One region of the Microbacterium sp. CFBP9034 genome, then DNA from elsewhere that is predicted to be linked to it. Evidence: predicted binding sites of a transcription regulator. Region 1 holds the regulator's gene; the other holds the start of a gene.
What was found. The regulator LexA, encoded in region 1, represses DNA repair genes until DNA is damaged. The targets are predictions, from matches to a motif close to TCGAACANNTGTTCGA.
Positions count from the first base shown of each region.

Region 2: the regulator LexA is predicted to act here: its motif matches at 3,946-3,961, upstream of SOM19_RS00645 (Rv2578c family radical SAM protein).

Region 1 covers NZ_JAXCWC010000001.1:1,572,751-1,588,066, reverse strand. Annotated here, with positions in the region: gene priA (bifunctional 1-(5-phosphoribosyl)-5-((5-phosphoribosylamino)methylideneamino)imidazole-4-carboxamide isomerase/phosphoribosylanthranilate isomerase PriA) at 1-139, opposite strand, end outside; gene hisH (imidazole glycerol phosphate synthase subunit HisH) at 195-845, opposite strand; gene hisB (imidazoleglycerol-phosphate dehydratase HisB) at 842-1,450, opposite strand; gene SOM19_RS07130 (histidinol-phosphate transaminase) at 1,447-2,484, opposite strand; gene SOM19_RS07125 (LysM peptidoglycan-binding domain-containing protein) at 2,557-2,943, opposite strand; gene lexA (transcriptional repressor LexA) at 3,213-3,893, shown strand; gene SOM19_RS07115 (hypothetical protein) at 3,952-5,388, shown strand; gene metE (5-methyltetrahydropteroyltriglutamate--homocysteine S-methyltransferase) at 5,385-7,721, opposite strand; gene SOM19_RS07105 (methylenetetrahydrofolate reductase) at 7,718-8,677, opposite strand; gene SOM19_RS07100 (S9 family peptidase) at 8,923-10,845, shown strand; gene hflX (GTPase HflX) at 10,856-12,373, opposite strand; gene SOM19_RS07090 (class I SAM-dependent methyltransferase) at 12,480-13,127, shown strand; gene dapF (diaminopimelate epimerase) at 13,144-14,016, opposite strand; gene SOM19_RS07080 (GNAT family acetyltransferase) at 14,043-14,465, opposite strand; gene miaA (tRNA (adenosine(37)-N6)-dimethylallyltransferase MiaA) at 14,462-15,316, opposite strand, start outside.
Region 2 covers NZ_JAXCWC010000001.1:152,294-167,609, forward strand. Annotated here, with positions in the region: gene SOM19_RS00625 (iron-containing redox enzyme family protein) at 1-203, shown strand, start outside; gene SOM19_RS00630 (DUF6999 family protein) at 205-1,077, shown strand; gene SOM19_RS00635 (acyl-CoA dehydrogenase family protein) at 1,166-2,329, opposite strand; gene SOM19_RS00640 (M15 family metallopeptidase) at 2,541-3,851, opposite strand; gene SOM19_RS00645 (Rv2578c family radical SAM protein) at 3,970-5,058, shown strand; gene SOM19_RS00650 (alpha/beta fold hydrolase) at 5,070-5,981, opposite strand; gene SOM19_RS00655 (TetR/AcrR family transcriptional regulator) at 6,062-6,724, shown strand; gene SOM19_RS00660 (glycosyl hydrolase family 18 protein) at 6,777-8,546, opposite strand; gene SOM19_RS00665 (DEAD/DEAH box helicase) at 8,759-10,930, opposite strand; partial or broken gene SOM19_RS17040 (DUF998 domain-containing protein) at 11,468-11,896, shown strand; gene SOM19_RS00670 (antibiotic biosynthesis monooxygenase) at 12,031-12,666, shown strand; gene SOM19_RS00675 (DUF998 domain-containing protein) at 12,720-13,799, shown strand; gene SOM19_RS00680 (efflux RND transporter permease subunit) at 13,824-15,316, opposite strand, start outside.

The DNA.
Region 1 (15,316 bases):
AGTCGAGCGCTGCGTCGACGGGGTCGCCGTAGCTGGTCTCGGTGCCCGCCTCACCCTGTGTCAGGCGCACGGCCTTGCCGTCGGCGACGTCGACGGCAGGCAGCAGGATCAGCTCGGGCGTAGAGGCGAAATCGTTCATGGCTCCTCGTGCAGGAAGGTCTCGGGAGGGAAGAGTTCCCGCAGACGGCACGAGTTCAGAGGGTAGCCCTGCCGAGCCCGTCGATCCAATTCGACAGGAGGCGGATGCCGGCATCCCCCGATTTCTCGGGGTGGAACTGCGTCGCCGACAGCGGGCCGTTCTCGACGGCGGCCAGGAACGGGCGGCCGTAGTCGCACCAGGTGAGGGTGGGCTCGGGGAACGGCGGCTGCACGTCGAGCAGCCACTTCTGCGCGCCGAACGAGTGGACGAAGTAGAAGCGCTCGTCCTCGATGCCCGCGAACAGCCGCGAGCCCTCGCCGGGCTCGACCGTGTTCCAGCCCATGTGGGGCAGCACTGGTGCATCGAGCTCGGTCACGACGCCCGGCCACTCGCCGAGGCCTTCGGTGTCGACGCCGCGCTCGACGCCGCGCTCGAAGAGCACCTGCATCCCCACGCAGATGCCGAGCACCGGCCGCCCGCCGGCCAGGCGGCGCCCGATGAGCTCGTCGCCGCGACTGGCGCGCAGCGCCTCCATCACGGCGCGGTAGGCCCCGACGCCGGGGACCACGAGTCCGTCGGCCTCGAGCACCAGCGCGCGGTCGGAGGTGAGGCGTGCGTCGGCCCCGGCGGCGTCGAGCGCCTTCACCGCCGAGTGGACGTTGCCCGATCCGTAGTCGAGGACCGCGACGACGGGTCTCGAGCTCACAGAGCGCCCTTCGTGCTGGGGATGCCGTCGACCAGCGGGTCGAGTGCCTTGGCCTGACGGAACGCCCGCGCGAACGCCTTGTATTCGGCCTCGGCGATGTGGTGCGGATCGCGGCCGGAGATGACGCGGACGTGCACGGTCAGCGCGGCATTGAAGGTGATGGCCTCGAAGGTGTGGCGCACGAGGGAACCCGTGAAGTGACCGCCGATGAGGTGGTGCTCGAACCCGGCCGGCTCGCCGGTGTGCACGAGGTAGGGCCGGCCGCTGATGTCGACGACCGCCTGCGCGAGGGCTTCGTCGAGGGGCACGAGCGCGTCGCCGTAGCGCGAGATGCCCGACTTGTCGCCGAGCGCCTCGCGGATGGCCTGCCCGAGGACGATGGAGATGTCCTCGACGGTGTGGTGGGCGTCGATGTCGGTGTCGCCCGACGCGCGCACGGTCAGGTCGGTGAGCGAGTGCTTCGCGAATGCCGTCAGGAGGTGGTCGAAGAACGGCACCGTGGTGTCGATGCGGCTTCGGCCGCTGCCGTCGAGGTCGAGCTCGAGTTCGACGGTGGACTCGCTCGTCGAGCGTCGAAGGGACGCGGTGCGCGCTGCGGAGCTCATGAATCCGATTCTATCGAGGCCAGTGCGTCGAGGAACGAGGTGGTCTCCTCCTCGGTGCCCGCGGTGACGCGGAGGTGCTGCGGGATGCCGACGTCGCGGATGAGCACGCCTCGGTCGTAGAGGCCCTGCCAGGTGGCGGCGGGATCGGCGACGCCGCCGAAGAGGACGAAGTTGGTCCACGTGTCGTGCGGTGTGTAGCCCAGCGCCTCGGTGGTCGCGGTGATCCGGTCGCGCTGGGCGACGATCTCGTCGACCATCCGCAGCATCGTGGGCGCGTGCCGCAGGGCCGCGGTGGCGGCGGCCTGGGTGAGGCTGCTCAGGTGATAGGGCAGGCGCACCAGGCGAAGAGCGTCGATCACGGCGGGGTCGGCCGCGAGGTAGCCGACGCGCGCGCCGGCGAACGCGAACGCCTTGCTCATGGTGCGCGACACCACCAGCCGCTCGCGGCCGGGCAGCAGCGTCAGGGCCGACCGCTCGTCGCGCGGCGCGAACTCGTGATAGGCCTCATCGACCACCACCACGCCCTCGGTCGCCTCGTACACGGCCTCGATCACGTCGAGGGTGAGCGGCGTTCCGGTGGGGTTGTTGGGAGAGCACAGGAAGACCACATCGGGCGCGGCATCCGCGATCTGGGACGCCGCGTCCTCCGCGTCGATCGTGTAGTCCGGCGCCCGGGTGCCGGAGATCCACGAGGCGCCGGTGGCGCGGGCCAGCAGCGGGTACATCGAGTACGTCGGACCGAAGCCGAACGCCGTCCGTCCGGGGCCCGCGAAGGCCTGCAGGACGTGCTGCAGCACCTCGTTCGAGCCGTTCGCGGCCCAGATCTGCTCGCGCACCAGGCCATGCCCGAGGTACTCCGCGAATCCTTCGCGGAGGGCGGTGAACTCGCGATCGGGGTAGCGATTGACGTCCCGCAGAGCGAGGGCGATCGAGTCCATGATGTCGTCGGCCACGTTCTCCGGCACCGGATGCGTGTTCTCGTTGACGTTCAATGCGACAGGCAACGAGGCCTGTGGTGCGCCGTAAGGCGTCATCCCACGGAGGTCGTCACGCAGGGGAAGGTCTTCGAGGCGGGGACTCACCCCTCCCATGCTAGAGGCGCGGGATCAGTGATCCGGCGAGTATTGCGCCGGAATCGAGAGGCTCTGGCCTGCCTGGACGGTCACCGAGTCGAGCGCGTTGAGCCGCACGATCGCGTCGACGACGTCGCGCGGGTCGTCGTGGGGTGCCACCGACTCGGCGATGGACCACAGCGATTCGCCGGAGGACACGGTGATCGTCGTGAAGGAGTCGGCGGGAGCGCCGGCGTCGCGTGAGGCCAGCGCACTCCCGCCGCTGATGACGGCGATGCCGACGGCGATCACTGCGGGCAGCGCCGCGAGGGAGGCGAGAACGCGTCGACCCCGCACGGTCATGCGCAGGCGGGTGGAGGGGGCGCGGCGGGTGAAGGCGCTGCTCGTGAGAGCCGGCGTGGTGAGGCCGATCGCGGTCATGGTCTGCTCCTCCTGTGGGGAGAGATTCGCACCCGCCACTCGGCCGGGAGTGGGGGATGCGAACCTCTGTACCGAAGCTATCTTCGATGCTTTATGATGTCAAGGGCCGGGTCTGGTGCCGATCCCTCGAACGCGACACGCGGTCGCGATGCCCCGTTCGAGGATCGAATCCGGATACGGTTTCGATACGAGAACCCCACCACGGGCCTCCGACATTCGAAGACCGCTGCACCCCTCGACGCACGAGGGCGGCGAGACAGGAGCCGGACATGAGCGACGCGACCGGGCGCGAGAGGCCGCAGACGCGGCGACGCAAGAGCCTGAGCGACAAGCAGCTGGCGATCCTCGAGGTCATCCAGCGGTCGATCGCGCGTCACGGCTATCCGCCGAGCATGCGCGAGATCGGCGACGCCGTCGGGCTCAAGTCGCTCTCGAGCGTCACGCACCAGCTCAATCAGCTCGAGCTGAGCGGCTACCTCCGGCGCGACGCCGGCAAGACCCGCGCGATGGAGGTCCTGATCGACCTGCCGGGCACGGCGACCGAGAACCCCGCCGACTCCGGCCCCTCCGTCGGCGACGCCGCCCTCGTCCCGCTCGTCGGTCGCATCGCAGCAGGGGTGCCGATCACCGCGGAGCAGCAGGTCGAGGAGATCTTCCCGCTCCCCCGGCAGCTCGTCGGCAAGGGCGACCTGTTCATGCTCAAGGTCTCCGGCGAATCGATGATCGACGCCGCGATCTGCGACGGCGACTGGGTCGTGGTCCGCTCGCAGCCGACTGCCGACAACGGCGACATCGTGGCGGCGATGCTCGACGGCGAGGCGACGGTCAAGACGTTCCGCCAGCGCGACGGCCACACCTGGCTGCTCCCCCGCAACTCGGCGTTCGAGCCGATCCTGGGCGACGAAGCGGTCGTGCTGGGCAAGATCGTGGCGGTTCTGCGCGCCGTCTGATCACCCGTCGCGGGTGATCCTTCCCCCAACGGCGCCGGTGTCGGCCAGAATGAGCGCCATGAGCGACATCGACACGGCGGGCGCACTGGCACTGGAAGACCGGATCCGCGCACTCGAGGCCGAGAACGCGCGACTGGCGGAAGCGACGCCGCCCCCGAAGTCTCGTCCCAGCGGCGGGCGATGGCGGGCGCCGGTCTCCGCGCTGTGCATCGTCATCGCCGCGATCCTCGTGCCGGTGTCGATCGTCGGCGCATGGGCGCGTGTGCAGCTGGTTGAGGAGGACGCCTTCGTGGCGACCCTCGCGCCGCTGGTCGACGACCCCGCTGTGCAGGCGCTCGTCGTCGACGAGACCATGGACGCGGTCAACGCGCAGGTCGACTTCCACGAGCTCACGAAGTCCGTGTTCACTGGCCTGGCCGACATCGACGGCATGCCGTCCCGTGCGGCGAAGGCGCTCGAGATGCTGCAGGCGCCCGCCGCCGACGGCCTCGAGAACCTGGTGCACGAGGCGGTCACGCGTGTCGTCGTCTCGGACGCCTTCTCCGACGTCTGGGCGACCGCCACCCGCGCCGCGCACCGCGCTCTCACCACGGCGGCCACCTCCGACGGCGGCGGACTCGTCGTCCGCACCGACGACGGCGTCGGCATCCAGCTGGGAGCCATCGTCGAGACGGTGAAGCAGCGCCTGACCGACAACGGCGTGAACGCGGCGCAGCTCATCCCTGCCGTGGATCGTGTCGTGATCATCGGAAAGGGCGACAACCTCGCGATGATCCGCACCGGCTACGCCCTCGCGACGACGCTCGGCTGGTGGCTGCCCGTCATCACCCTCGCGCTCTTCGGGCTCGGCATCGCCATCGCGCGCCGGCGCAGCACCGCGGTGCTCGGCACCGGGCTCGGCCTGGCGATCGGGGCCGGCGCCCTCGCCGCCACCCTCTCGATCGGGAACACGGCCGTGCAGATCGCCGCAGGTGAGCTGGGCCTCTCGCCGTCGGCCCTCGATGTCATCTACGGCCAGCTCGTCGGCGCGATGACCCAGACCGCCGTGGTCCTCTCGGTGCTCGGCTTGTTCGTCGCGCTGCTCGGCTGGGCCATGGGCGGCACCAGGCCCGCCCAGGGAACCCGCAGCGCGGTGCGCGGGATGAACTCCGCCGCTCGGCGCCAGCTGGCCTCGCGAGGGCTCGACACCGGCGGCTTCGGCGCCTGGCTCGCGCGCTACCGCGTGCTGGTGCGCACGGTGATCGCCGTACTCGCCGTCCTGTGGCTGTTCGCGCTGCGTCCGCTGTCGATCGGCGACATCGTGCTGGTCCTCGTGGTCGCGTTCGGCGTGGCGTGGATCCTCGAGCTCCTGCAGCGACGCGCCGACGAGCACGCCGCTGCCGAGGAGACCGGCATCGCGGCGGACGAGGTCATCGAGATCGAGCCTGTCGGGACGTCGGATGCCACGACCGTCGTGGTCGCGGCATCCGACTCCGAGAAGGGCCCGAAGGCCTAGACGGCGGCGCCGACCTTGTCGCGGATCGAGCGCGTCGCCTCGATGATGTTGCGGAGCGACTCCACCGTCTCGTCATAGCCGCGGGTCTTGAGCCCGCAGTCGGGGTTGACCCACACCTGGCGCAGCGGCAGCTCGGTCGCGGCGCGCTCGAGCAGCTCGGCGACCTCGGAGACCGAGGGCACACGCGGCGAGTGGATGTCGTAGACACCCGGTCCGACGCCGTGGGAGAAGCCGGACTCGGCGATGTCGCCGATGACCTCGCCACGGCTCCGGGCCGCCTCGATCGAGGTGACGTCGGCGTCGAGGGCCGCGATGGCGTCGATCACCACGTCGAACTCCGAGTAGCAGAGGTGCGTGTGCACCTGCGTCGCGTCGGTGGCACCCGCGGTCGACAGGCGGAACGAGCCGACCGACCACTCGAGGTACGCGGGCTGGTCGCCCTTCTTGAGCGGCAGCAGCTCGCGCAGCGCCGGCTCGTCGACCTGGATGACGCCGATGCCCGCGGCCTCGAGATCCGCGATCTCGTCCCGCAGGGCGAGTGCGACCTGGTTGGCGGTGTCGGCGAGCGGCTGGTCGTCGCGCACGAACGACCACGCGAGGATCGTGACCGGGCCCGTGAGCATGCCCTTCATGGGCTTCTCGGTGAGCGACTGGGCGAACGTCGACCATGCCACCGTGATGGGAGCCGGGCGCGAGACGTCGCCCCACAGCAGCGACGGACGCGTCGCGCGCGAGCCGTACGACTGCACCCAGCCGTTCTGCGTCACCGCGAAGCCATCGAGGTTCTCCGCGAAGTACTGCACCATGTCGTTGCGCTCCGCCTCGCCGTGCACCAGGACGTCGAGGCCGAGGTCCTCCTGCAGCGTGACGACGCGCGCGATCTCATCGCGGAGGAACTGCTCGTACTCCTCGGTCGTGATCTCGCCCTTGCCGTGCCGGGCACGGGCGCGGCGGATGTCACCGGTCTGGGGGAACGAGCCGATGGTCGTCGTCGGCAGCACCGGAAGGCCGAGCGCCTCGTCCTGCGCGGCGACCCGGGCCTCGTAGTCGCCGCGGTCGAAGTCGGCGGCGGTGAGGGCGGCGGCGCGCTCGCGCACGGCCCCGTCGCTCACACCCGGCGCGCTGCGACGGTCGGCCAGGGCAGCGGATGCCGCAGCCACCTCGCTCTCGATGGCGTCGCGGCCGTCCGCGAGCCCGCGAGCGAGCGTGACGACCTGCGTCGTCTTCTGGTCCGCGAATGCGAGCCACGACACCAGACGCGGGTCGAGCTCGCTCTCGTCCTCGACGTCGTGCGGCACGTGCTGCAGCGAGGTCGAGGTGCCGGCCGCCACCGCGGCGGCGCCCAGGGCGCCGAGGGCGTCGAGCTTCTCCCAGGCGCCGGCGAGGTCGCCGCGCCAGATGTTGCGTCCGTCGATGACCCCGCCCACGACGGTCTTGCCCTCGAGGCCTGCGGCCGGCGCCGGCAGCGAGCCGCGCGTGAGGTCGATCGCGAGGGCCTCGACGGGGGCGGCGGCGAGGGCCGTCCACGCCTCCGTGGAGAGCTGCGCGTAGCCGGCGGTCACCAGGATCGCCGGACGGTCGGCGGCTCCGCCGAGCACGGCGTAGGCGCGGGTGGCGGCCTCCGCGAGCGCGGTCGTCGTCGCCGGAAGGCTCTCGCTCACGAGGGCAGGCTCGTCGAGCTGCACCCACTCGGCGCCGGCGGCGCGCAGCGACGCGAGCAGCTCGACGTACACCGGCAGCAGGTCGTCCAGCCGGCTGAGCGGGTCGAATCCCTCGGGCGCGGCATCCGTCGCCTTCGCCAGCGCGAGAAGCGTGACGGGTCCGACGACGACCGGGCGCACGGTGAAGCCGTCCGCCTTGGCCTCGGCCACCTGACGGGAGAACCGGTCGCTCGAGAGGGCGAAGACGGTCTCAGGGCCGATCTCGGGAACGAGGTAGTGGTAGTTCGTGTCGAACCACTTGGTCATCTCGAGCGGGGCGTTCTCGCCGGCGCCGCGCGCCGCGGTGAAGTACGCGCCCAGGCCGACGGTGCCGTCCTCGTCGCGCAGATCGGCGAAGCGCTCGGGCAGCGCGCCGACGGCCACCGCGGCGTCGAGCACCTGGTCGTAGTAGGAGAACGACTCGGGGATCGACGAGTCGGTGCGGCCGAGGCCGAGTTCGGCCAGCCGCTCCCGCGTGGCGCGGCGGAGGTCTGCGGCGGTCGCCTCGAGCGTCTGCTCGTCGGTGCGCGCCGTCCAGTGCGACTCGACGGCGCGCTTCAGCTCGCGCCGGCGCCCGATGCGCGGGTAGCCGAGGATCGTGCCGCGGGGGAAGTCGGGAGTGGATTCGGTCATCGTGCGGCTTCCTTCTGGAGGGGGTGGGTGAGGATCCCGGCGTCGCGGAGCACCGCGAGCACCGTGTCATGGTTGTTGAAGGCGTACAGGTGGACGCCGGGTGCTCCCCCGGCGACGACATCGCGGGCGAGCTCTGCGGCGTAGGCGATGCCGAGCGCCCGCTGGCCTTCGGGAGTCGGCTCGACCTCGAGGGCGATCGCGAGCTCGGCGGGCAGCTCCTCGCCGCTCAACTCGAGCACACGGCGCAGGCGCGACGGTGAGGTGATCGGCATGATGCCCGGCAGGATCGGGATGCTCACCCCGGCGTCGCGCGATCGCTGGACGAAGGCCAGGTAGTCGTCGGCGTGGAAGAAGAGCTGGGTGATCGCGAGCGTCGCGCCGGCGGCCTGCTTCGCCAGCAGTGCGTCGATGTGCTCGCGCGGATGCCGCGACCGGGGGTGTCCGTTGGGGAAGGCCGCCACCGCGATGTCGACCTTCGTGCGCGCCTCGACACGGGCCGCTCCGGGGACGCCGGGGATCGCGGCCTCCGTGTACGGAGCCCGCTCGGCCTGGACGCGGTCGATGAGCTGCACCAGCTGCGCGGAGCTCTCGAGATCTCCGAGGAAGGCCTCGCCCTCCGCGACACCGGCGGGCGGGTCGCCGCGCAGCGCGAGGAAGCTCGTCACACCGGCGTCGAGGAACTCCCGGATGAGCGCGTTCGCGCCGGCGTAGGTGCTGCCGACGCACGTCAGGTGGGCCAGGGGCGCCACCGACGTCTCGCGCAGGATGAAGCGGAGGAGCTCGAGGGACGGGCCACCGGTCGAGCCGCCGGCGCCGTACGTCACGGAGATGAACCGCGGGCGGACGTCGGCGAGGCGTCGGAGCGTCTCGTGGAGGGCGAGGACCCCCGCGTCGGACTTGGGCGGGTAGACCTCGAACGAGAACGGCACCGGAGGGGCGCTCAGGTCGATGGACATATCGTGCTTCTCGGATCGGGGACGGACGGAGGCCGGACGGCCGCGGACGGACGCACGCACCGGGTGACCGGCGGAGCGGTGTCATCGCGGGCGGGTGCCGGGCTCGGCTGTCGCTCCTGCCCGGCCCTTCGATCTCTCTCAGGGACCGTCCTTCACGGACGACCGGGCGACGATTGCTCCAAGCTAGCGGAGGGGCGCACGCAACCCCCTCCCTGTGACCTTGTGTTTCGCCGTACGTTTAGCTCGTGACGAGCGAGCTCCCGTACGGATCCTGGCCCTCTCCCCTGACGGCGGAGGCGGTCGCGACGGCGTCCCCGCGCATCGAGGGCGCACGCTTCGTGGGGGACGAGGTGTGGTGGGGTCAGTCGGTGCCCGAGGAGGCGGGGCGCACCGCGGTGCGTCGGCGGACGGCATCCGGGGACGTCCTCGATCTGATCGGCGCACCCTGGAGCGCCCGGTCCCGCGTGCACGAGTACGGCGGCGGTGCGTGGACCGCCGTCGCGGACGATGCGCTGGTGTTCGTGGAGAAGTCCGACCAGCGGGTGTGGCTCATGAAGGAGGGCGACACCACTCGTCCGCTGACCCCGCTCGCGGGCGACATGCGTTTCGGCGGCCTGACCTGGCAGGGCGGGCGCCTCCTCGCCGTGCGCGAGACGCATCACGGCGACCGCGTGCCCCGTCGCGACATCGTGGAGATCCCGCTGGACGGTCGCGCGGCGAAGGATGCCAAGGCCCTCCCGTCCCTCGTCGAGGACAGCCACTTCTACGCGCATCCGACGCTCTCGCCCGACGGGTCGCATCTCGCCTGGATCGCGTGGGACCACCCCGACATGCCGTGGGATCGCGCCGAGCTCCGTGTCGGGCGCCTCGAGGACGGACTGGTGGCCGAGTGGGCGACGGTGGCGGGGGGATCGACGTCCCCGTTGCAGCCGGTCTGGCTCGACGACGACGACCTGCTCTACAGCGACGATCCCACCGGACGATGGAACCTGTGGCGGCTCCGGCTCACCGCAGACCTGCACCTCGAGCCCGTCGCGCCCGCCGACGCCGACACCGGCGGTCCGCTGTGGGTGCTCGGCCAGCGCTGGTTCGCGGTGCTCGAGGACGGCCGCGTGGTGGCGGTGCGCACCAACGGGGCGGACGAGCTGGTCGTCATCGGCGCAGACGGCTCGGTGCAGAGCGTCCCCACCACTCTCGCCGCGGAGCTGTCGGTCGAGGACGTCCGCGGCAGCCGCATCCTGCTGAGCGGCGCGGGACCGGCCGGCCCCGCGCTGTGGGAGATCGACGTCGACGACCCGGGCGCCGCCCGGATGGTGGTCGGCGCAGCATCACGCTGGGACGCCGAGTGGATGCCGCGCGCCCGCGCCGTGAGCGTGGACGGCCCGCGGGGCCCGGTGCACGCGTACGACTACCCGCCGACGAATCCCGACGCGACGGGGCCGCAGGACGAGCTGCCGCCCTACGTCGTCTTCGTCCACGGCGGACCGACGACGCACGTCGGGGGCACGGCATCCGCGAAGATCGCGTTCTTCACCAGCCGCGGGGTCGGCGTGCTCGACGTGAACTACGGCGGCTCGAGCGGCTATGGCCGCGCGTATCGCGAGCGGCTGCGGGGCCAGTGGGGGGTGGTCGACGTCGACGACGTCATCGCCGCGGCGACGGGTCACGCGGATGCCGGTCGCGCCGACCGTGAGCGCCTCGCCATCGCGGGCGGCTCGGCCGGGGGCTGGACCGTGCTGTGCGCGCTGACCATGTCGGACGCATTCGCGGCCGGCATCAGCCGCTACGGCGTCGCGGACCTCCGCCTGATGGCCGAGGACACCCACGACTTCGAGGCCACCTACCTCGACAGCCTGGTGGGGCCGCTGCCGGCGGCCGAGGCGCTGTTCGTCGCCCGATCGCCGTTGTCGCGACTCGACCGCCTGCGCACCCCGCTGCTGATCGAGCAGGGGCTGGACGATCTCATGGTGCCGCCGACGCAGTCCGAGGCGGTGCGCGACGTCCTCAAGGCGAACGGCGTGCCGCACGCCTACCTCGCGTTCGCGGGGGAAGGCCACGGGTTCCGGCGCGCCGAGACCGTCGTGCGCCAGCTCGAGGCGGAGATCGCCTTCCTCGGCCAGGTGCTCGGCTTCGAGCCGCCGGACATCCCGCCGCTCGAGCTGGACTAGGCGCCCCGGCTCAGCGCACGAACGGCGCGAGGCGTGCGGCGAGGTGCTCGCCGACGCGGGCGTGCACGGCGGTGCCGCCCTCCTCGTGCTGCTGCGACAAAATGAGCCCCTGGTCGTGGATCGCCGAGACGAGATCGCCCCGGTCGTACGGCACGAGCACGTCGAGCTCGACGGCGGGCAGCGGAAGCGCCGCCTCGACCGCGGCGCGGAGCTCTTCGATGCCCTCGCCGGTGCGCGAGGAGGCGAACAGCGCCTTGGGCTCGAGGCCCCGCAGCAGCAGGCGCGTGTCGTCGTCGACGAGGTCGGCCTTGTTGAAGACCACGATCTCGGGGATGTCGCGCCCGCCCACGTCGCCGATCACGTCGCGCACCGTCGCCAGCTGCGCGGCCGGGTCGGGGTGCGAGCCGTCCACCACGTGGACGATGACGTCGGCGCCGCCGACCTCCTCGAGCGTGGAGCGGAACGCCTCCACCAGCTGATGCGGCAGATTGCGCACGAAGCCGACGGTGTCGGTCAGCGTGTAGATGCGGCCGTCCGTGGTCTCGGAGCGCCGGACGGTGGCATCCAGCGTGGCGAACAGCGCGTTCTCGACGAGGACGCCGGCGCTCGTCAGCCGGTTGAGCAGGCTCGACTTGCCGGCGTTCGTGTAACCGGCGATCGCGACGGAGGGGATCGTGTTGCGCTTGCGCTCGGCGCGCTTGGCATCGCGCGCCGGCGCGAAGTCGCGGATCTGGCGACGCAGCTGCGCCATCTTGGTGCGGATGCGGCGGCGGTCGAGCTCGATCTTCGTCTCGCCGGGACCACGCGAGCCCATGCCCGCGCCGCCCGCGCCGACCTGTCCACCGGCCTGGCGGCTCATCGAGTCACCCCAGCCGCGCAGGCGCGGCAGGAGGTACTCGAGCTGCGCCAGTTCGACCTGCGCCTTGCCCTCGCGGCTCTTGGCGTGCTGGCTGAAGATGTCGAGGATCACCGTGGTGCGGTCGATGACCTTCACCTTGACGACGTCCTCGAGCGCACGGCGCTGGCTGGGCGCCAGCTCGGTGTCGGCGATGACGGTGTCGGCGCCCACCGCGGCGACGATGTCGCGCAGCTCCTGGGCCTTGCCGCGACCGACGTAGGTCGCCGCATCCGGATGCGGGCGTCGCTGCAGCACGCCGTCGAGGACGACGGCGCCGGCGGTCTCGGCGAGGGCGGCGAGCTCGCGCAGCGAGTTCTCGGCGTCCTCCTGCTCGCCCTGCGCGTGCACGCCCACGAGCACGACGTTCTCCAGCCGCAGCTGGCGGTACTCGACCTCGGTGACGTCCTCGAGCTCCGTCGACAGTCCGGGCACGCGGCGCAGCGCAGCGCGCTCTTCGCGATCCCACTGCTCGCCGTCGGTGTCGGTCCGACCGATCGTGGCCTCGTCCTGCAGCGCCTGCGCGGCGCCGAAGACACGCACCCCGGAGCGCGCTTCTGCGCTCGCCAGCACGCGGTCCACCGGGTCCACCGGGGTCTCGTCCGTGCTCTGGGGTGTTGTGGTGTCCGTCATGTGTCCCTTCCGAGGATGCCTTTTCCGCCGGTCACCGGCGGGTTCCAGGGCATCCGTGAATTCTAGCCTCCCGCGCCGGGGAGGTCCTCCGCTACGCTCGACAGCCATGGGGAGCGATCATTACTTCAGCGCCTCCCCCGCCAGCGCAGAGAACCTGCGTCGCATTCGAGTAACGCTCGCCGGGCGTGACCTCGAGGTGACGACCGCAGGCGGGGTGTTCAGCCCCGATCACGTTGACTCGGGCACCGGGGTGCTCCTGGCCAACACGCCCCCGCCTCCCGCGGGCGGGAATCTGCTCGATCTCGGTGCTGGTTGGGGGCCGGTCGCGCTCACACTCGCGATCGAATCACCGCACGCGACGGTGTGGGCGGTGGACGTCAACGAGCGAGCGCTCGATCTCGTCCGCCGCAACGCCACTGCGCTCGGGCTCGACAATGTCAACGCCGCACTGCCCGACGATGTTCCCGGAGACGTCGTCTTCCGCACGATCCGGTCGAACCCGCCCATCCGCGTGGGGAAGAACGAGCTGCACGGTCTCCTCGAGCGCTGGCTCCCGCGCCTCGACGAGAGAGCCGACGCCTGGCTCGTGGTGCAGCGCAACCTCGGGTCGGACTCGCTGCAGCGCTGGCTCGCGGCGACGTTCGAGCGCGGCTACAGCGTGCACCGGGCGGCGACGGCGCGGGGCTTCCGCGTGATCAGGGTGCGCAAGCACGGGTCGCCGCCGAGCGAGCCGATCACGCTTCCCGAGCTCTGACGCGCCGGCAGCGGAGTCAGGCGAGCGCGACCTCACCGGAGTAGACCAGCGTCGCGGGACCCGAGAGAAGCACGTGGTGCTCGTCGCCGATGAACGGCATCCGCACCCCCAGGGTGCCCCCGGGGACGTCGACCGTCCAGTGGTCAGGCGCGGCGGGACCGGCCCAGTGCCGCACCGCAATGGCCGCCGCAGCGACCCCGGTGCCGCAGCTCAGCGTCTCGCCGACCCCGCGCTCGAAGACCCGCATGCGGATCGAGCCGACGCCGTCGCGCACGAGCGGGTCGCTCGGCACCACGAACTCGACGTTCGCGCCGTGCCGAGGCTCCGGATGCAGCTGCGGGAGCACCGACAGGTCGAGGCCGTCGAGCTCGCCGGTGTCGGGAAGCGCGACCACGATGTGCGGGTTTCCCACGTCGATGCCGAGGCCCGGCCGCGGGGCTCCGATGCCGCGGGCCCGCACGAGGACATCGTCGGATTCGACACGCCAGGTGCCGAGATCGACCTCGAGGCCGAGATCGCTCCGCGTGACGGTCTTGACGCCGGCGCGGGTGCCGATGGCGAGCGGTTCGCCGTCGAGCGAGGCCAGGCCTGTCTCGGCGAGGTAGCGGGCGAAGACGCGAATGCCGTTGCCGCACATCTCTGCCTTCGAACCGTCGGCGTTGCGGTAGTCCATGAACCATTCGGCTCCGGATGCCGCGGCCGCCGCACCTTCGTCGATCGCCGTCGCCCGGACGACGCGGAGGATCCCGTCGCCGCCGATGCCGAACCGGCGGTCGCACAGCACGGCGACCTGGTCGTCGGAGAGGTCGAGCTCACCGTCGGGGTCGGGCACGATGACGAAGTCGTTCCCCGTGCCGTGACCTTTGGTGAACGAGATGGTCTGCGGCATCGCTCCAGTCTAGAGGCGCCGTCCGATCAGTCCGCGATGAGCCGCTTGCCGGTGGACCAGATGTCGAACGGCTCGTAGCCGAGGGACTCGTAGAACCCGCGCGCAGCGATGTTGTCAGGCCGCACCATGAGCTGCACCTTGGGGCATCCCATCGCGATCAGCCGCTCTTCGGCGCCGGCGACGAGGTCCCGCGCGATGCCTTCGCCGCGGCGCAGGGGATCACTCGCGAGGTAGTACAGCCAGCCCCGGTGCCCGTCGTAGCCGGCCATCACGGAGCCGACGATCCGGTCGTCGTCCTCCGCCACGAGGAACAGCTCGGGCTGCACGGTGAGCTTGCGCGCGATGTCCTTGCGCGGGTCGTTCCACGGCCGCGTGAGTCCCACCGCGTTCCAGAGGGCGACGACGGCGTCCGTGTCGCGCTCCTCGAACACCCGGACGGTCGCGCTCATGTCTCCCCCGCAAGCTCGGACGCCGGATGCCCGGGCTGCACCCACCGCGTGCCGGCGTAGCGCTTGAACCACGACACCTGCCGGCGCGCGTAGCGGCGGGTCAGGGCCTGGGTCTCGGCGATGGCCTCGGCTTCCGTGCACTCTCCCGCCAGCTGTGCGAGCGCCTGAGCGTACCCGATGGCGCGGCGGGCGGTGACGCCCCGCTCGAGGCCCGCATCGCGGAGTGCGGCGACCTCGTCGAGGAGCCCGTCGCGCCACATCCCCTCGACCCGAGTGTCGAGCCGGGCCACGAGCTCTTCGCGGGGAACCGCCACGCCGACGATCGTGGTGGGCTCGTGCCAGAGACCGGGCGCCTCCGGCAGCGCGGCGCCATGGGTCTGCTCGCCGAGCTCGAGCACCTCGAGCGCCCGCACGATACGCCGCCCATTGCGCGGATCCACTCGATCGGCCGTCGCGGGATCGCGCGCCCGCAGCCGCGCGAGCAGCATCCCGGGCCCGTGCGCCTCGAGTTCGGCCTCGAGCCGCGCGCGGACCTCGGCGTCGCGCGGCGGGAATCGGAAGTCGAACAGCACGCTCGACACGTACAGGCCGGAGCCGCCCACGAGCACCGCGTCGCCGCCCCGCGCGTGGATGTCGGAGATCGCGGTGCGCGCGGCGTGCTGGTACCAGGCGACGGCGGCCTCCTCGGTGACGTCGAGCGCGTCGAAGAGGTGATGACGGATGCCGCGTCTCTCCCCCGGAGGGAGCTTCGCCGTGCCGACATCCATGCCGCGGTAGAGCTGCATCGCATCGGCGTTCACGATCTCGGCGGGGCGGCCGGCTCGCGCGAGAGCCTCGGCGAGGTCGAGCGA
Region 2 (15,316 bases), 1.4 Mb from region 1:
GCTTCCAGGAGGTGCTCGGGCTCGCCGACAATCAGGTGCACTTCATGCAGTACCACCAGCAGGCCGACAGTGCGCACACGGGCGACCTCGACGCGATCCTCACCTCGGGGATGATCGACGACGCAGCCGCCGACGACATCGTCCGCTGCGCCCAGGTCGTCGCCCGGCTGTACGCCCTTCAGCTCGAGGAACTGGACCGCTGACATGGCGGCGCCACGGCCCTCGCTGCCGGAGTTCGTCCGCTCCGACCCGAGCATGTGGGAGGCGGTCTACGCCGACCCGTCCGTCCCGCTCGATCGCGCGCTGGTGCGACAGATCATCGACGACCAGCGACGCCTGTCGCGGCGCTGGCTCTACCCGATCGCGCGGGTCTTCTCGCGCGTGCTCGTCGCGCTGATCTCGATCGTCAAGCGGGTCCTGCCGTTCCGATGGATGCCACTGGCCACGATGGACTTCCTGTGCGTGTGGTTCCTCCGGCGGTTCGTCTCACCTGACGCCGTCGAGCTGCTCATCCGGCACTTCGTCGTCGAGACGAATCTCGTCAACTTCATCATCCGCAACACTCCCGTGGACATGGCCCCGGTGACCCTGCGGCCCGAGACGCTGGCGGGACTCGGGGACTCCGCCGTCGTCGAGCACGACGTCAACGTGTACGACGTGCTCATCGCGCTCGACAAGGTGCCGCTGACCCGGCCCGAGACCCTCGACTTCGCCCAGCTCGACATCCCGCGCCTCGACGCGGAGCGCGGCCGGCGGCGGTTCATCCGCCTCGACATCCAGACCGCGCTGTGCTTCATGAACATCCCGTTCTCGATGGCGCTCACGGTCGAGGAGTATCGCCGCGCCGTGCACTCGATCCGCTTCGACGACTCGTTCCTCGAGATCCTCGCGCTGGTCTGCGACGACGAGACCTTCCGCCACTGGAAGCTCGGCGGCGTGAGCCTCTGGATGGACTCGAACGTGGACGTGCCGCGGATGGTCTACCGTCACGCGCTGGTGTGCGAGTACGCGCATGCCCGCCTGGTGAAGCTCGCCGGCGGCGCCTATCCGCGCCAGACCCCCGCCGCCTTCGACTGACGGTGCCGGCTGCCGCCGGAGGAGACGACGGATGCCGCGCCCCGAGCCCCGCGAGGGGTCTGGGACGCGGCATCCGTCACAGGTCGTCCTAGCGCTTGCCGGCGATCTGACGGCCGACGATCTCGCGCATGATCTCGTTCGTGCCGCCGTAGATGCGGTGCACCCGGGCGTCGAGGAGCGCCTTCGCGATGGGGTACTCGGTGATGTACCCGTAGCCGCCGTGCAGCTGCACGCACGTGTCGAGGATCTCCCACTCGCGCTCGGTGGTCCACAGCTTCACCTTGGCGGCCTCCTCGGCCGACAGCTTGCCGTCCTTGTAGGCCAGCAGCGCGCGGTCGAGGTACGCCCACATGACGTCGACCGTGGTGGCGACATCCGCCAGCTTGAAGCGGGTGTTCTGGAAGTCGATGATCCGCTCGCCGAAGGCCTCGCGGCTCTTGGTGTACTCCAGCGTCCACGCGAGTCCGGCCTGCGCGGCGGCTCCGGCGGCGATGCCGATCGACAGGCGCTCCAGCGGGAGGTTCATCATGAGCTGGATGAAGCCCTGGCCCTCCTTGCCGCTGATGAGGTTCTCCTCGGGCACGAACACGTCGCTGAACGACAGCTCGGCGGTGTCGTGGCCGTGCGAGCCCATCTTGTGCAGCTTCTTGCCGTGGTCGAAGCCCTCCATGCCGTTCTCGACGATGACGAGGCTGAAGGCGTCCGGGCGGTTGCCCTCGCCGGTCTTGACGAACGTCACGACGATGTCGGCGGTCTTGCCGCTCGAGATGAAGGTCTTCGCGCCGTTGACCAGGTAGCCGCCGTCGACCTTCTTGGCCGTCGTCTTGATGCCTCGCAGGTCGCTGCCGGCACCGGGCTCGGTCATCGCGAGAGCGCCGAGGATCTCACCGGTCGCCATGCGTGGGAGCCACTTCTCCTTCTGCTCCTGCGTGCCCATGTGCACGATGTAGGGCACGGCGAGGTCGTCCTGGATGCCGAAGGCACCGGCGAGGGAGCCCGCGCCCGCGGCGATGACCTCTTCGTTGACGATCGTGCGGAAGCGGAAGTCCTGGAGCATCCCGGCGCCGCCGAACTCCTCGGGGACCGACAGGCCGATGAGCCCCGACTCGCCGGCGGCGAGCATGGTCGCCCGGTCGATCTCTCCGTCGGCATCCCACTGCGCGATCTTCTCGATCGTCGCGTAGCGCTTGATGAACTCCTTGACGACGTCGCGGAACGCCTCGTGGTCCTCGTCGTAGATGTCGCGCTCCATGTGTGCGCCTTCCTCTCGTCTTCGAGCGTCTCGCCAGGCGGCCGGTCGCTGTCGACCCCGCCGGGCGGCCCCTGTCGATCATAGCGGGTGCAACACTTCCATACCGGGCGGTATGTGAGATCCGGTCCTAAGGAACCTGGAACCGGGTCCCGTGCTTTGTGGGATGCCTCAATCTGCCTGCGCGGGGCCGCCGGCGACCCCGCGCGAGGCGTCAGCCGAGGTACGCGGGAGCCGGGGCGAGCCCGAAGAACTCCTCGAGGGTGCGCCAGCCGCCGTCGTGATACGCGCGGGCGAGCTCCGGACCGATGAAGCGCAGATGCCACGGCTCGGGGAGATATCCGGTCACGCCGGTGGCGCCCTCGACGTACCGGACGATCCAGCCGTGCTCCCACGCGTGCTCCGCGACCCACGCCCCCTGGCTCGTCGCCGCGAGGTCGTCGAGCGTGCTGCAGCCGCCGGAGCACGCCACGACGTCGCCGGTCAGTCCCGACTGATGCTCGCTGAAACCGGGCCGCGCGCTCACCAGGTCGGCCTGCTGAGCGCCCTTCGAGTCGACCTGCCTGCCGTACGAGCCCTGCTGGGTCTCATACGAGCGGAAGCCGCTCTCGAGCGCGAGCTCGCCGACACCGGCTTCGCGCGCCGCGGTGACGAGCGACGTGAGAGCGGATGCCGCATCCGCGCGCAGCGAGCCGCCTTCGAGACTGCGCACCCCGTCGGGCATCATCAGGCCCGACGGCCGGTAGTCGATCGGGTCGTAGGGTCGCGCCTTGTTGATGACGGCCCAGATCCTCGTCGGGTCGTCGAGGTCGACGCACGGCGCATCACCGCCGACCACGGCGGCGCGGAACGCCTCACCGCCCCCCGCGGCGACGACGGCGCTCTCGTCCTGATGCTTCTCGACGGCGGTCATGAACTCCGGGTCGGCGCAGATGTCGGCCGACACCGGCGTCTGCGCCACCTTCGGCACCGGCAGCGCGGTCGCCGTCGGGGGTGCGACCGCCATGCGCGCCACCGCATCCGCGCTCGGGTCCTCGACGCCCGTGGCGCCGGTGACGAGTGCGGTCACCGCGGCCGTCGAGCCGAGCAGAAGCGCACCGCCGAGCGCGAGCACCACGGCGACGCCGACCCGGGTCAGACGCCGTGGCCGCACGTGGCGGGCGGGAGGGCCCTCGTTCCCGCCGGCCTCGATCGCCTGCGCGCGCGCCGCCCGGCGGGCGCTGTGCCGACGGTCGGGCCGGCGAGCGCGGCGACTGCCTCGCACCCGCTGCTGCGGCGCCGTCGACGGCCGGGCCGGAGGGGCGGCAGGAGTGGCGGCGAACCCGCTCGGGAGCGACGCCGGCCGGGCGACGTGGACCTCGGGGGGGAGCGCGAGCGCGGGGACGTCCTCGGGAAGGAGAAACGGAGGCTCGGCCGGAGCCGTCGCACCCGGCTGCACCTCCGGCGCGCGACCGTCGGCCCCCTCGCGCATCGCTCTGGCGGCGCGACGAGTCGTCGGGGTTTCAGGCGAATCGGGCGCCGTCACACCCCCATTGTCGCCCGTGCGCCGGGCGTGCGGAAATGACGGGACGCGGATCACGTCCGTGTTCGATGCTCTCGAGCGTCCGCTTGACAGGTTATCGAACATCTGTTCCCATAGTCCTATGCGTTGGCAGGGTCAGGAACTGGGAGTGGCGGATGCCGCGGCCCTGCCGGGCCTCGAGCACCTCAACGGCCTCGTGCGATCCGTGACGACCCCCGACTTCGCGGGGGTCACCTTTCACGAGGTGCTCTGCAGGACCGCCCTCAACCATGTGCCCGGGGCATCCGCCATGCCGTTCGACTGGACGGTGAACCCCTACCGCGGCTGCAGCCATGCGTGCGTGTACTGCTTCGCCCGTGGCACGCACGAGTATCTCGAACTCGATGCCGGCCGCGACTTCGACACCCAGGTCATCGTCAAGATCAACGTCGCCGAGGTGCTCGAGAAGGAGCTGCGCCGCGGCACGTGGTCGCACCAGCCGGTCATGCTCGGCACGAACACCGATCCCTATCAGCGCGCAGAGGGCCGGTACAAGCTCATGCCCGGCGTCGTCGGTGCGCTGACCGAGTCGGGCACGCCGTTCTCGATCCTCACCAAGGGCACGCTCCTACGACGGGACCTCCCGCTGCTGACCGATGCCGCGAGATCGGTGCGCGTATCGATCGCCATGTCGATCGCGGTCTTCGACGACGCCCTGCAGCATCTCATCGAGCCCGGCACGCCCACCACGACGGCCCGACTCGACACGGTCCGCGCCGCGACCGATGCCGGCTTCCCTGTCACCGTGTTCCTGATGCCGATCCTCCCCCACCTCACAGACTCGATCGCCGCGATCGACGACGCGCTGGTGCGCATCAAGGCGGCCGGCGCGACGCGCGTGGTCTACGGCGCGCTGCATCTGCGCCCCGGCGCGAAGCAGTGGTTCATGCAATGGCTCGAGCAAGAGCATCCCGAGCTGGTCTCGTCCTATCTCGGCCTGTACCCGGGGGCCTCCACCAACGCACCGAAGGCCTACCGGGCGTGGCTCGCGAAGCGCGTTCGTCCGCTCCTTCGCGTACACGGGTTGGACGGGCGAGCCGAAGACGACCACCCCCGCGGCACGCCGGTGTCGGGCCTGGCCGCCCGCGCCGAAGCGCGCGCCGCCGGCGTGGTCACGACGTCGCGAGGTCGGGCCGCAGCGGCATCGGCCGCCCAGCCGTCGCTGTTCTGACGCGCACGCGATCAGGCGGCGTCCGCGGCCTCGGCGGTGGCCACGCGCGGCACCTCACGGATGGCCGGCGGCGCGATGAACTCCAGGACCGCGTCGAGGAAGGGATCGGACTCGAGGATGCGGTTGTGACCGAAGCCGCGGGTCGTCACGGCGCGTGCCCCGCCATTGGCAGCCCGGATGCGGGATAGCTCGCCGTAGGGAACCATCCGATCGGCCTCGTCATGCACAGCGAGCAGGGCGACGCCGGCGGGCAGCGGACGCCTCACCGGCGACAGCCGGCCGAACGGATCGGCCTCGCCGGGGAAGTAGCGCCGCGCGAACCGCTCTCGCAGCGCCGCGGACGTGGGGTCGCCGTAGCCGAGCATGCCCTGGAACTGCGACAGGAGGAGGTCGGCATCGGCGGGAGCCGCCACCGTGATCACGTGGTCCGCCTGGACGCCATCGGCGCCCGCGACCAGCGCCGCCAGCCCGCCGAAGGAGTGGCCGACGACCGCGTGGAACCGCCCGTGCCGCTGCTGCAGCTCGGTGAGCGCATCGATCCAGTCGACGAGATACGTGCGGCGGCCCGAGGAGTCACCGTGCGCCGGCGCGTCGAACGCGACGACTCGGAGGCCCTCGGCGGTCAGCTCGCGCACGAGCGCAGCGAACTGGCTCGCTCGGCCGGTCCACCCGTGGGCGAGCACGACGACGTCGGTGCCGTGACCCCACTCGTAGGCGACCACGCCCGGGCCGCTGCGCTGGATTCCGGGGATGCGGAGCGTGGAGCGACGCGCCTGCCACATCGTGGCCTGCTCGCCCGCGCCGACGGGCCGCGGCCGGGAGACATGGCCGAAGAGCGGCAGAGCCACGGCGGCACCCCAGCGCGGCGAGACGGCGCCCGCGGCGCGCACCGCGACTCCTGCGGTCGAGAGTGCGAGATCCATGGCGGCTCCTGACTTCCGGCGAGAAATACGTACGATCGTGCGTATGAATACGAACGATCGTACGGTAACCTTATCCGGTGATGCAAGAGCAGCTGGACGGACGGCGCGCGCGGGGCGATGAGTCCCGGCGCGCGATCCTCGCCCACGCGATCGACATCGCGTCGGTCGATGGCTTGGACGGCCTCACGATCGGTCGATTGGCGGATGCCGCGGGCCACAGCAAGAGCGGGGTCGCAACTCTCTTCGGTTCGAAGGAGCAGCTGCAGCTCGCCACCGTCACGGCCGCGCGCGAGGTGTTCGTCGAGCGCGTCATCGCCCCCGCGCGGGTTCGCTCCGAGCGGGGGCTGTCCCGCGTCAGCGCCCTCATCTCATCGTGGCTCGAGTACTCCGATGAGCGGGTCTTCCGCGGGGGGTGCTTCTTCGCCGCCGCCTCGGTCGAGTACGACGCGAAGCCGGGTCCGGTCCGTGACGCGGTCATCAGCGCGTCGTCGGACTGGGAGGACTACCTGTCGCTGTCGATCGAGCACGCCATGACCGCCGGTGAGCTGCCGGGCCTCGACGACGCGCGCCAGCTCACGTTCGAGATCGTGTCGTTCCTCGAAGCCGCCAACACCCGCTCCCTGATGTACGGGAGCGCCGCGCCGTACGACCGCGCCGCCACGGCGCTGCGCTCGCGCCTGTCGGGCCTCGGCGCCGATCCGGCGCGCGTCGCGGAGATCGGCCGCGTGCCCACGGCCTCCTGACGCGGACGAGCGCGCCCCCGGGTGGGGACGCGCTCGTCGTGTCGGCCGCTGGTCAGCGCGTCCAGGGACCGTTCTTGGCGCCGGGCTGCTGGTCGCGAGTCCACCACTGGGCGGTGTAGGTCACGCCCTCGTGCACCACCTGGTCGCCCTTGAGATAGATCCGGTCGGCGAACCAGGCCTGGACGGTGTCCGGATCGAGGCCGCACGCCGTGAGCGTGCTCCACGGTCCGCGGGTCGAGGCGCCGGGCACGTCGCCCTTCGCGTACCACTGGGCCTCGAACACGCGTCCGTCGAGGAAGACCAGCTCGCCGCCGCGGTACGTCGTCTGCGCGTTCCACGGGGTGGCGGCGGCATCCGGAGTCTGCGCGCACAGCAGGGCGGGTGCACCGGCCACCGGGCCCGGCGCGGCGGCGCGGAGCACCTCGGCGGATGCCGTCGACAGGTCGCCCGCGACGTCGTTGCCGACCTCCCAGAAGTCGACGCCGCCGAGGCCCTTGCCGATCGCCCACGCGGTCTTCTCGGCGACCGCCAGCTCGTCGTCGAACGACCAGAACTCGCGCGTCGCCGGGTCGTAGCCCCAGGTCGCATTGAAGTCGCCGTCCGCGGTGTACTCGTGGTGGATCTCGAGGTCGCGCTCCTTGAGCTGATCCCACGTGATCTGGGTGAGTCCACCGCCCGAGAGAGTCCACGGCTGCGGCTCGGCATCGCGCCAGCCCTGCCCGTACGCGGCGAGCCCCAGGTTGAGCTGCGCCGGGTCGACGCCCGCCGAGACGTAGGAGTTCACGACCGTGTCGAGGCCCAGCCCCCAGTTGTGTGCGGGATCGCCGTAGACGTTGCCTTGGTGGCCGGTCTCGGCGGTCCACGATCCCCAGAGGTCGTAACCCTGCAGGTTCGCGTAGTCGAGGTATTCGAAGAGCTCGGGCGAGTTCCATCCCCCTGCCGCGATCTGGGTCGGACCTGCCGGCAGGAAGGCCGAGAGCTCGTAGTCGTCGCCGGTCTCGGCCTCGACGGCGTCGAGCTGCGCCCGGAACTCCTTGACGAATGCGAGGAAGTTCGCCTTGTCGTTCACGGGGTCGACGCTGTTGCCGATCTCCTGGGCCCAGTCCGGCGCGCCGGGCCACTCCCAGTCGAGGTCGAAGCCGTCGAAGATGCCCGCGGCCGCGCCGGGGCCGCCCCGTCCTCCGATGACGGGGAGGTCGCCGCGGATGTACAGGTCGATGCACGACTCCACGAGCGTCGAGCGCAGCTCGGGCGTCGCGACGGCTTTGGAGAACGACTTCGACCACGACCAGCCGCCGAGCGACACATTGACCTTCAGGTCGGGGTAGAGCCGCTTCAGCTGGCGCAGCTGGTTGAAGTTGCCGGCGAGCTTCTGCTTCTTGGTGTCGCCGATGCCCAGCACCGAGTCCGCCGCGGTGAACGCGTGCACGAAGTCGCTGTCGGCGTCTCCGGCAGTGTCGGTCTGGCCGGGTCCGGGCGCGGGGGTGTCGGAGATGAAGCACGTGTGGGGAGCGACGCCGTCGAGTCCCTTCACGCCGGCGGAGCGGCCCGCGTCGAGAGCGGCCTGGTCGCCGGCGATATTGCCGAACGAGTAGTTCAGGTGGGTGAGGTTCTCAGCGGCGGCGGTATCGACGAACAGGCGCTCGAGCGTCGCCTGAGCCTCTCCGGTCGCGCGCCACTGGCCGTAGTAGCCGACATTGCGGTAGCCGTTCACCGTGGTCGTCGGGGTGGGCTCATCGTCGGCCGCTACGGCGGGAGACGCACCGACCAGGCCGATGAGCAGCGCACCGGCGACGGCGAGAGCGGGAATGCGGGGGGTCACACGAGCTCCTTCGATTGCGCGGGGTCCGGCGGGGGAATCCGGACCGAGCCGACGCGCCAGGCGGATTAGGTAACCGTCCTAACAAATAGGCTCATCGCCAAGTCTGGCACGCGGTCGCCGTCGAACGGAAGGGTCGATTGACGAAGAAAGCCCGCGGCATCGACGAAGGCCGCCGGAATCGATGTGATCCAGGCGGCCTACGCGGAGACAGGTCAGGCGTCGACGTTCGCGAGCTGACGCCCGGTGAGCTCCTCGATCAGGTCGTCGCCGGGGCGCACCTCGTCGAACGGAGCGTCGATCTCGGCGCGCTCCAGCATCTCGGTCATGCGGCGGCGGCGCTGACGAGTGATCAGCGTGACGACGGTGCCCGAGCGACCGGCACGGCCCGTGCGGCCGGACCGGTGAAGGTACGTCTTGTACTCGTCGGGCGCGTCGGCCTGCACGACCAGATCGATGTCGTCGACATGGATGCCCCGTGCCGCGACATCCGTCGCCACGAGCACCTGCACCCGGCCCGACGTCAGCTTCTCGAGGTTGCGCGTGCGCTTGGCCTGGTTGAGGTCGCCGTGGAGGGCGAGCGCGCTGATGCCCGCATCGTCGAACTGCTCTGCGAGCATCTCGGCGTACGCGCGGGTGCGGGCGAAGACGAGCGTCTTGCCCTCGCGGCTCACGAGCGAGTCGAGGATCTCTGCCTTGTCGCGGTGCTCGATCACCAGGATGCGGTGGTCGATCGTGCCCGAGTCCTGATCTTCGCCGGCGACCTCGTAGACGGCCGGCTCGACGAGGAACTCATCGACGAGAGCGGCGACCTCGCGGTCGAGCGTCGCCGAGAAGAGCAGCTTCTGGCTGTTATCCGCGGTGAGACGGAGGATTCGCTGCACCGGCTCGAGGAATCCGAGCTCGCACATGTGGTCGGCCTCGTCGAGGACGGCGACCCGCACGTCCGACAGGTCGAGCTTGCCCTGCTTCACCAGGTCCTCGATGCGGCCAGGGGTGCCGATGATGATGTCGACGCCCTTCCGGAGAGCGCCCACCTGGCGGCCCTGGGGGACGCCGCCGTAGATCTGGGTGGTGAACAGGCCCACGCTGCGGGCGATCGGCTGGATGGTGCGATCGATCTGCAGCGCGAGCTCGCGGGTCGGGGCCAGGATCAGCGCCTGGGGTGCACGCGCGAACTCGCGGCGCTTGCCCGACTGGGCGCGCAGCACATTCTCGACGAGCGGAGCGCCGAAGGCGATCGTCTTCCCCGAGCCGGTGCGGCCGCGTGCCAGCACGTCCTTGCCGGCGCGGATCGCGGGGATCGTGGCGGCCTGGATGGGGAACGGCGTGGGGGCGCCGAGCTCCGCGAGCGTGCGGACGATCCGCTCGCCCAGCCCCAGGTCGCCGAACTTCACGTCCGCGACCTCGCCGGCCTGGACGGCCTCGGCCTGCAGGCGCTCGTGCACGACATCGACATGGGCCTCGTGCGCCGCGGTGCGAGCAGGGGCATTCCAGTCCGCACGACCCGATGCGCTGGTGCCGCGGGGGCGGTCGTCGCGACGAGGACGGTCGTCGGAGGAACGCGCCGGGCGGTCGGAGTACGAGCGGGCCGGGCGGTCATCGTACGAACGCGCCGGGCGGTCCGAGTGAGAACGCGCCGGGCGGTCCGAGTTGGAACGCGCCGGACGGTCATCGTACGAACGCGCCGGGCGGTCATCGTACGAACGCGCCGGGCGGTCATCGTACGAACGAGCGGGGCGGTCCGAGTTCGAACGAGCCGGACGGTCATCGTACGAACGAGCCGGACGGTCCGAGTTCGAACGCGCCGGACGGTCATCGTACGAACGCGCCGGGCGGTCCGAGTTCGAGCGAGCGGGCCGCTCGTCGCGGCGGTACGACGGACGCGCGTCGCCGAAGGACCGGCGGTCGTCGCGGTCGACGCGATCGAGATGCGCCGGACGAGCCGGACGGTCGCTGTTCGAACGAGCCGGACGGTCGTCATAGGAGCGGGCCGGGCGATCGCCGTACGAGCGGCCGGGACGGTCGCCGGTGGAACGAGCCGGGCGGTCGCTGTTCGAGCGCGCCGGGCGGTCGTCGTAGGAACGCGCGGGACGGTCATCGAACGACCGAGCCGGGCGGTCGTTGCGCGCGCCCTGCGAGTGCGTGCGGATCCCGCGCGACTCGTCGCGACCGGCGCGCTCCTGCGCGGTCCAGCGGCGCTTGGGCGCGGCATCCGTCGTCTCTTCCGCACGGTAGCCGCGGTGGCCGGCGCTCTTGCTGCCGGGCTTGCCGGCGGAGGCCTCGCCCGGGCGGCGCTTGCGGTCCTGGAAGCTCGTCTTCGCGGCGTAGCGGGGCTCGAAGTTCTTGGCGGGTCGACCGCCTGCTGCCTTCTTGTTCTTGGGCATGGGGGTGTCCTTCTGGGTTGTTCTGCGAGAACAGCGCTCTCAGATCGCACGCGTGCGAGGCCGCTATGGCGGCGTGGAGCAACCCGGACTGTCGTCGGCCGGGGGCCATTCAGATGATGGTCGTCGAGACGGAAGTCGTCTCCACCATCGGCCCCTTGGACTCACAAACCCATCCGCGCACAGCGCGGTGTCCAGAGCCGACTGGTCCAGGGTAGCGGAGTCGCCTGGGAGGAAGCCGGGCCGGATTCTGCACACGCGGTGTGTTCTCAGGCATCGGCCCATTACCATGGTCGCAGCGGTACGCCGCTGACCTGGGGATTCCTGTCCGCGTCGAGCGACGACCACCACGGCGCCCGCCTGGGGGCATGGCACTGTGGATGGATCGTCGCACCCACAGATCGTGAGTCCGTGAGCCTGCTCCTCGCCACCCCCGAACGACACACCGTCGGTCCGAGAGACCGGCCGGCCGTGCCTCCGATCGCGGGCCACACCGCGCATCACTTCAGCAGAACTGCGCTCCTCACGCTCGCGATCGGCGTGGCGGTCGCCGTTCTCAGCACGCGCGACCCGCTGTGGTGGCACCTGCACTTCTCCCGCCTCGGAACGTTCGACGACGTCTCGAGCCATGTGTTCAACTCGACCGCGATCGTGTCGGGTTTCCTGCTCGCCACCTACGGCGTGCTGGTGGCTGCGGTGCTCCCTGCCGGCGTCCGGCGCAGCCGATCGCGTGCCTTCCGTGGTGCGCTCGTGTCGGCCGGGCTCCATCTCTCCGCCGTGGGCCTCGTCCCGATTCCGGTGAGCCCCGAGCTGCACGACCTCATCGCCGCCGGCCTCGGGCTGTCGCTGATCATGCTCGTCGCGACGAGCCTCGGCATCCCGGGGCTGGGGCGGCGCTTCCGCCGGGTGTCGGTCCTTCTCGTGGTGGTCCTGACCATCGGGATGGCGGCGCTCGTCGCCGGTTTCATCACGCTCGCGTTCTTCGAGTTCGTCGGATTCAGCTCGGTCGGCGCCTGGCTGATCGCCCTTCCGCGAGAGCTGGCGGTCGGCTCGGCGGCAGCATCGGACGGCCGCGAACCTGCCGAGCCGCAGGATCGTGTGGAATGGGACGCATGGCCGAACCCGAAGCGCACCCCGTCACCGTCGCGATCGAGCGGCGCATCGACCCCGGTCGCACCCTCGAGGCCACGAGCTGGATGCAGGCGGGCACCGACCTCGCGACCGGCTTCCCGGGCTTCCTCGGCTCGGGCTGGGTGCGCGCCGGCGAAGGCAGCGACCTCTGGTACATGCTCTACCGGTTCAGCGACATCCCGACGCTCGAGTCGTGGGAGCAGTCGCCGCAGCGGTCCTGGTGGCTCGACTCCGGGCGGGCGTTCGCCAGTGAGGTCCGTGTCGAGCGCCGTACCGGCATCGAAGGCTGGTTCGACGCCCCGTTCGCCACGCATGTCGAGTCCCGCGACCCGGCAGGACGATCGGATGCCGCTGCCCCGACCGGTCCGATCCAGCAGCCGATCCCCGCAGCACCGCCCCGGTGGAAGCAAGCCGTCGCGATCTGGCTCGGGTTCTTCCCGACGAATCTCCTCGCGTCCTGGCTGCTGGGGTTCGTCCCCGGCTTCACGGAGTGGCCGCTCGTCCTCCGCGTGCTGATGGCGACCATCCTGCTGACGCCGATCATGACCTACCTGGTGCTGCCGTGGGTGACGCGGATGCTGCGCCCCTGGCTCACCCGCATGCGCTGACGCCGTCGGGCGCGCCGCGACGGGCCGTCACCCGCCGGTCCTACACTGACGCCATGAGCGCCCCCCTCGCTGCGTCCCTCCCCGACGGAGCCGCACCCACTGCCACCCGCCACACCGAGTCACTCGCGGTCTACCTCGCGCTCGGCGCCGGCGCCATCGGGGCGGTATACGGCCTGATCGTCTCCCTCGTGTCGTCGGCGCTCATGATCGCCGACGAGGACCCTTTCGCCGTCTGGGCGGCTGCGGGCTCGGCGGTCGTGGCACTCGCCGCGGCAACCGTGGGCTACTGGCAGGCGCGCGGTCGCCCCGGCCAGGAGTGGCGGCGCTCCCTCCCGTCCTGGAAGTTCACCGTCAACACGATCTCGGTCGTGATCGTGCACACCGCCCTCGCGTTCCTCGCGACGTATGCCCTGTACCGGGTGCTGGCGCTCGGGTTCATCGGCCTGCCCGTCATCACGTTCTGGGCGGTCGTGCTCATGGCCGTGACGCTCGGCATGACCACCTACATCGTGTATCTGTCCACTTCGAGCATGACCACTCAGCGGATGTCCTCGCTCCTCATGGCGTTCGTCGTGATCGGGACGCTCACCGCCATGGTGACGACGCCCGATCCGGAGTGGTGGACGATCCACTTCAGCCACCTCGGATCGTTCGACGAACTGTCGAGCTGGGTCTTCAACGGCACCCTCATCGCGGGGGGTCTGCTGGTGACGACGTTCGCCGTCTACATCGCCAACGACATGGAGTCGCTGGCTGCGGCGGGCGTGCTCACCAATCCGAAGGGGCCGCGCATCGTCCCGGCGCTGTTCGTGGTGATGGGCATCATGCTGGCGTGCGTGGGCATCTTCCCGGTCAACGTGAACCTCGCCCTCCACAACATCTCGGCCTCCGGCATGGCGGCGATGTTCCTGGTGCTGCTCATCAGCGGTCCGGCACTGCTGCGGGGGATGCCGCGCACCTACTTCGTGGCGTCGTGGGCGTTCCTCGCCGCGACGCTCACCTCGGTGGTGCTGTTCATCCCCGTCGTCGGCTACTTCTCGCTCACCGCGTTCGAGATCATCGTCTTCGCGCTGATCTTCGGCTGGATCGCGGTGTTCATCCGGTTCCTCGGGGTCGCCGGCCGCCGCGACTGACACGTCGCGGCGGGTCGGCGGCCATCACTCGCGGCGGTCGTCCTCGGGCGCGGAGCCTTCCGGGTTCGCGTCCTCGGGGGCCGCGTCCTCAGAGTTCGCGAGGGGGGAGGCGCTCGCGGCCGGCTCCTCGGGATTGGACTCCTCGGGGGCCGGCTCCTCGGGGGTCGGCAGATCCTGGGCCGGCTCCTCGGGCGCCGACTCGTCCTCCGCGGGCTCCTCAGGAGTCGCGTCCTCAGGGGTCGCGTCCCGCGCCGGCTCGTCCGTGGGCTCCTGGGGTTCAGCCCACTCCGCCTGGACCTCGACGGGCTCGACCTCGGCCTCGGCGTCGGCCGGGGGCGAGACGTCGGCGTCGGCGTCGGCGTCGGCGTCAGCGACGGCGTCGGCGTCGGCGTCAGCCACGGGGCCGACCTCTACCTCGGCCTCGGCCTCACCTTCGGCATCGGCATCCTGAGCGATTTCAGGCACCTCGATGTCGGGACCCTCGTCGATCACGGGAACCTCGGCCACGGCGTCGGCAGCTTCGGGCTCCTCGACCAGGACATCGCCGTCGGCCGCGGCGACACCGTCGGGAGCGGCATCCGCACCCGCCTCGGGCATCTCGATGTCGGGACCCTCGTCGATCACGGGAACCGCGACTCCGGCGAGCGCTGCCGGCGTCGCCTCCCCCGCCTCACGGGCACGGCGCGCGCGACGGGTCTCGAGTGCAGCGCCACCCACGGCGGCGCCGACGAGCTCGGACTCGGCATCCGCTCCTCCCGGCGTGAGCGGGTCACCGGGCTGCGGGGACCCGCCGTCGCCGCCGCCGTCGCCCTGGCGGCGGGCGGCCCGGCGCTCCTTGGCCCCCTCGACGAGGTTGTAGAGCGTGGGGAGCACGAGCAGCGTCAGCACGGTCGACGACACGAGTCCACCGATCACGACGATCGCGAGAGGCTGCGAGATGAAGCCGCCCTGACCGGTGATGCCGAGAGCCATCGGCGTGAGCGCGAAGATCGTGGCGAGCGCGGTCATGAGGATGGGGCGCAGACGGCGCGATCCGCCGGCGACGGTCGCGTCATGCGCGGTCAGCCCCTTCACCCGGTACTGGTTGACGAGGTCGACGAGCACGATCGCGTTGGTGACCACGATGCCGATGAGCATCAGCACGCCGATCAGCGACGCGACGCCGAGCGGGACGCCCGTGATGATCTGCAGCAGGATCGCTCCGGTCGCCGCGAACGGCACCGAGACGAGCAGCAGCAGCGGCTGGCGGAGCGACTTGAACGTCGCGACCATGACGATGTAGACGATCAGGATGGCGGCGAGAAGCGCCAGGCCGAGCTGCGAGAACGCGTCCTGCTGCTGCGTCACGACGCCGCCGAGCGTGGCGTCCGCCGAGGGCGGGAGGTCGGCGTCCTCGAGCGCGGTCGTCACCGAGGCGGTCGCGGTGGCCAGGTCGTCGGTCGACGGGGTCACCGTCACGGTGGCGGTCCGCTGACCGCCCTCGGTCGTGATCGACGTCGGGCCTTCGCTCTGCTCGA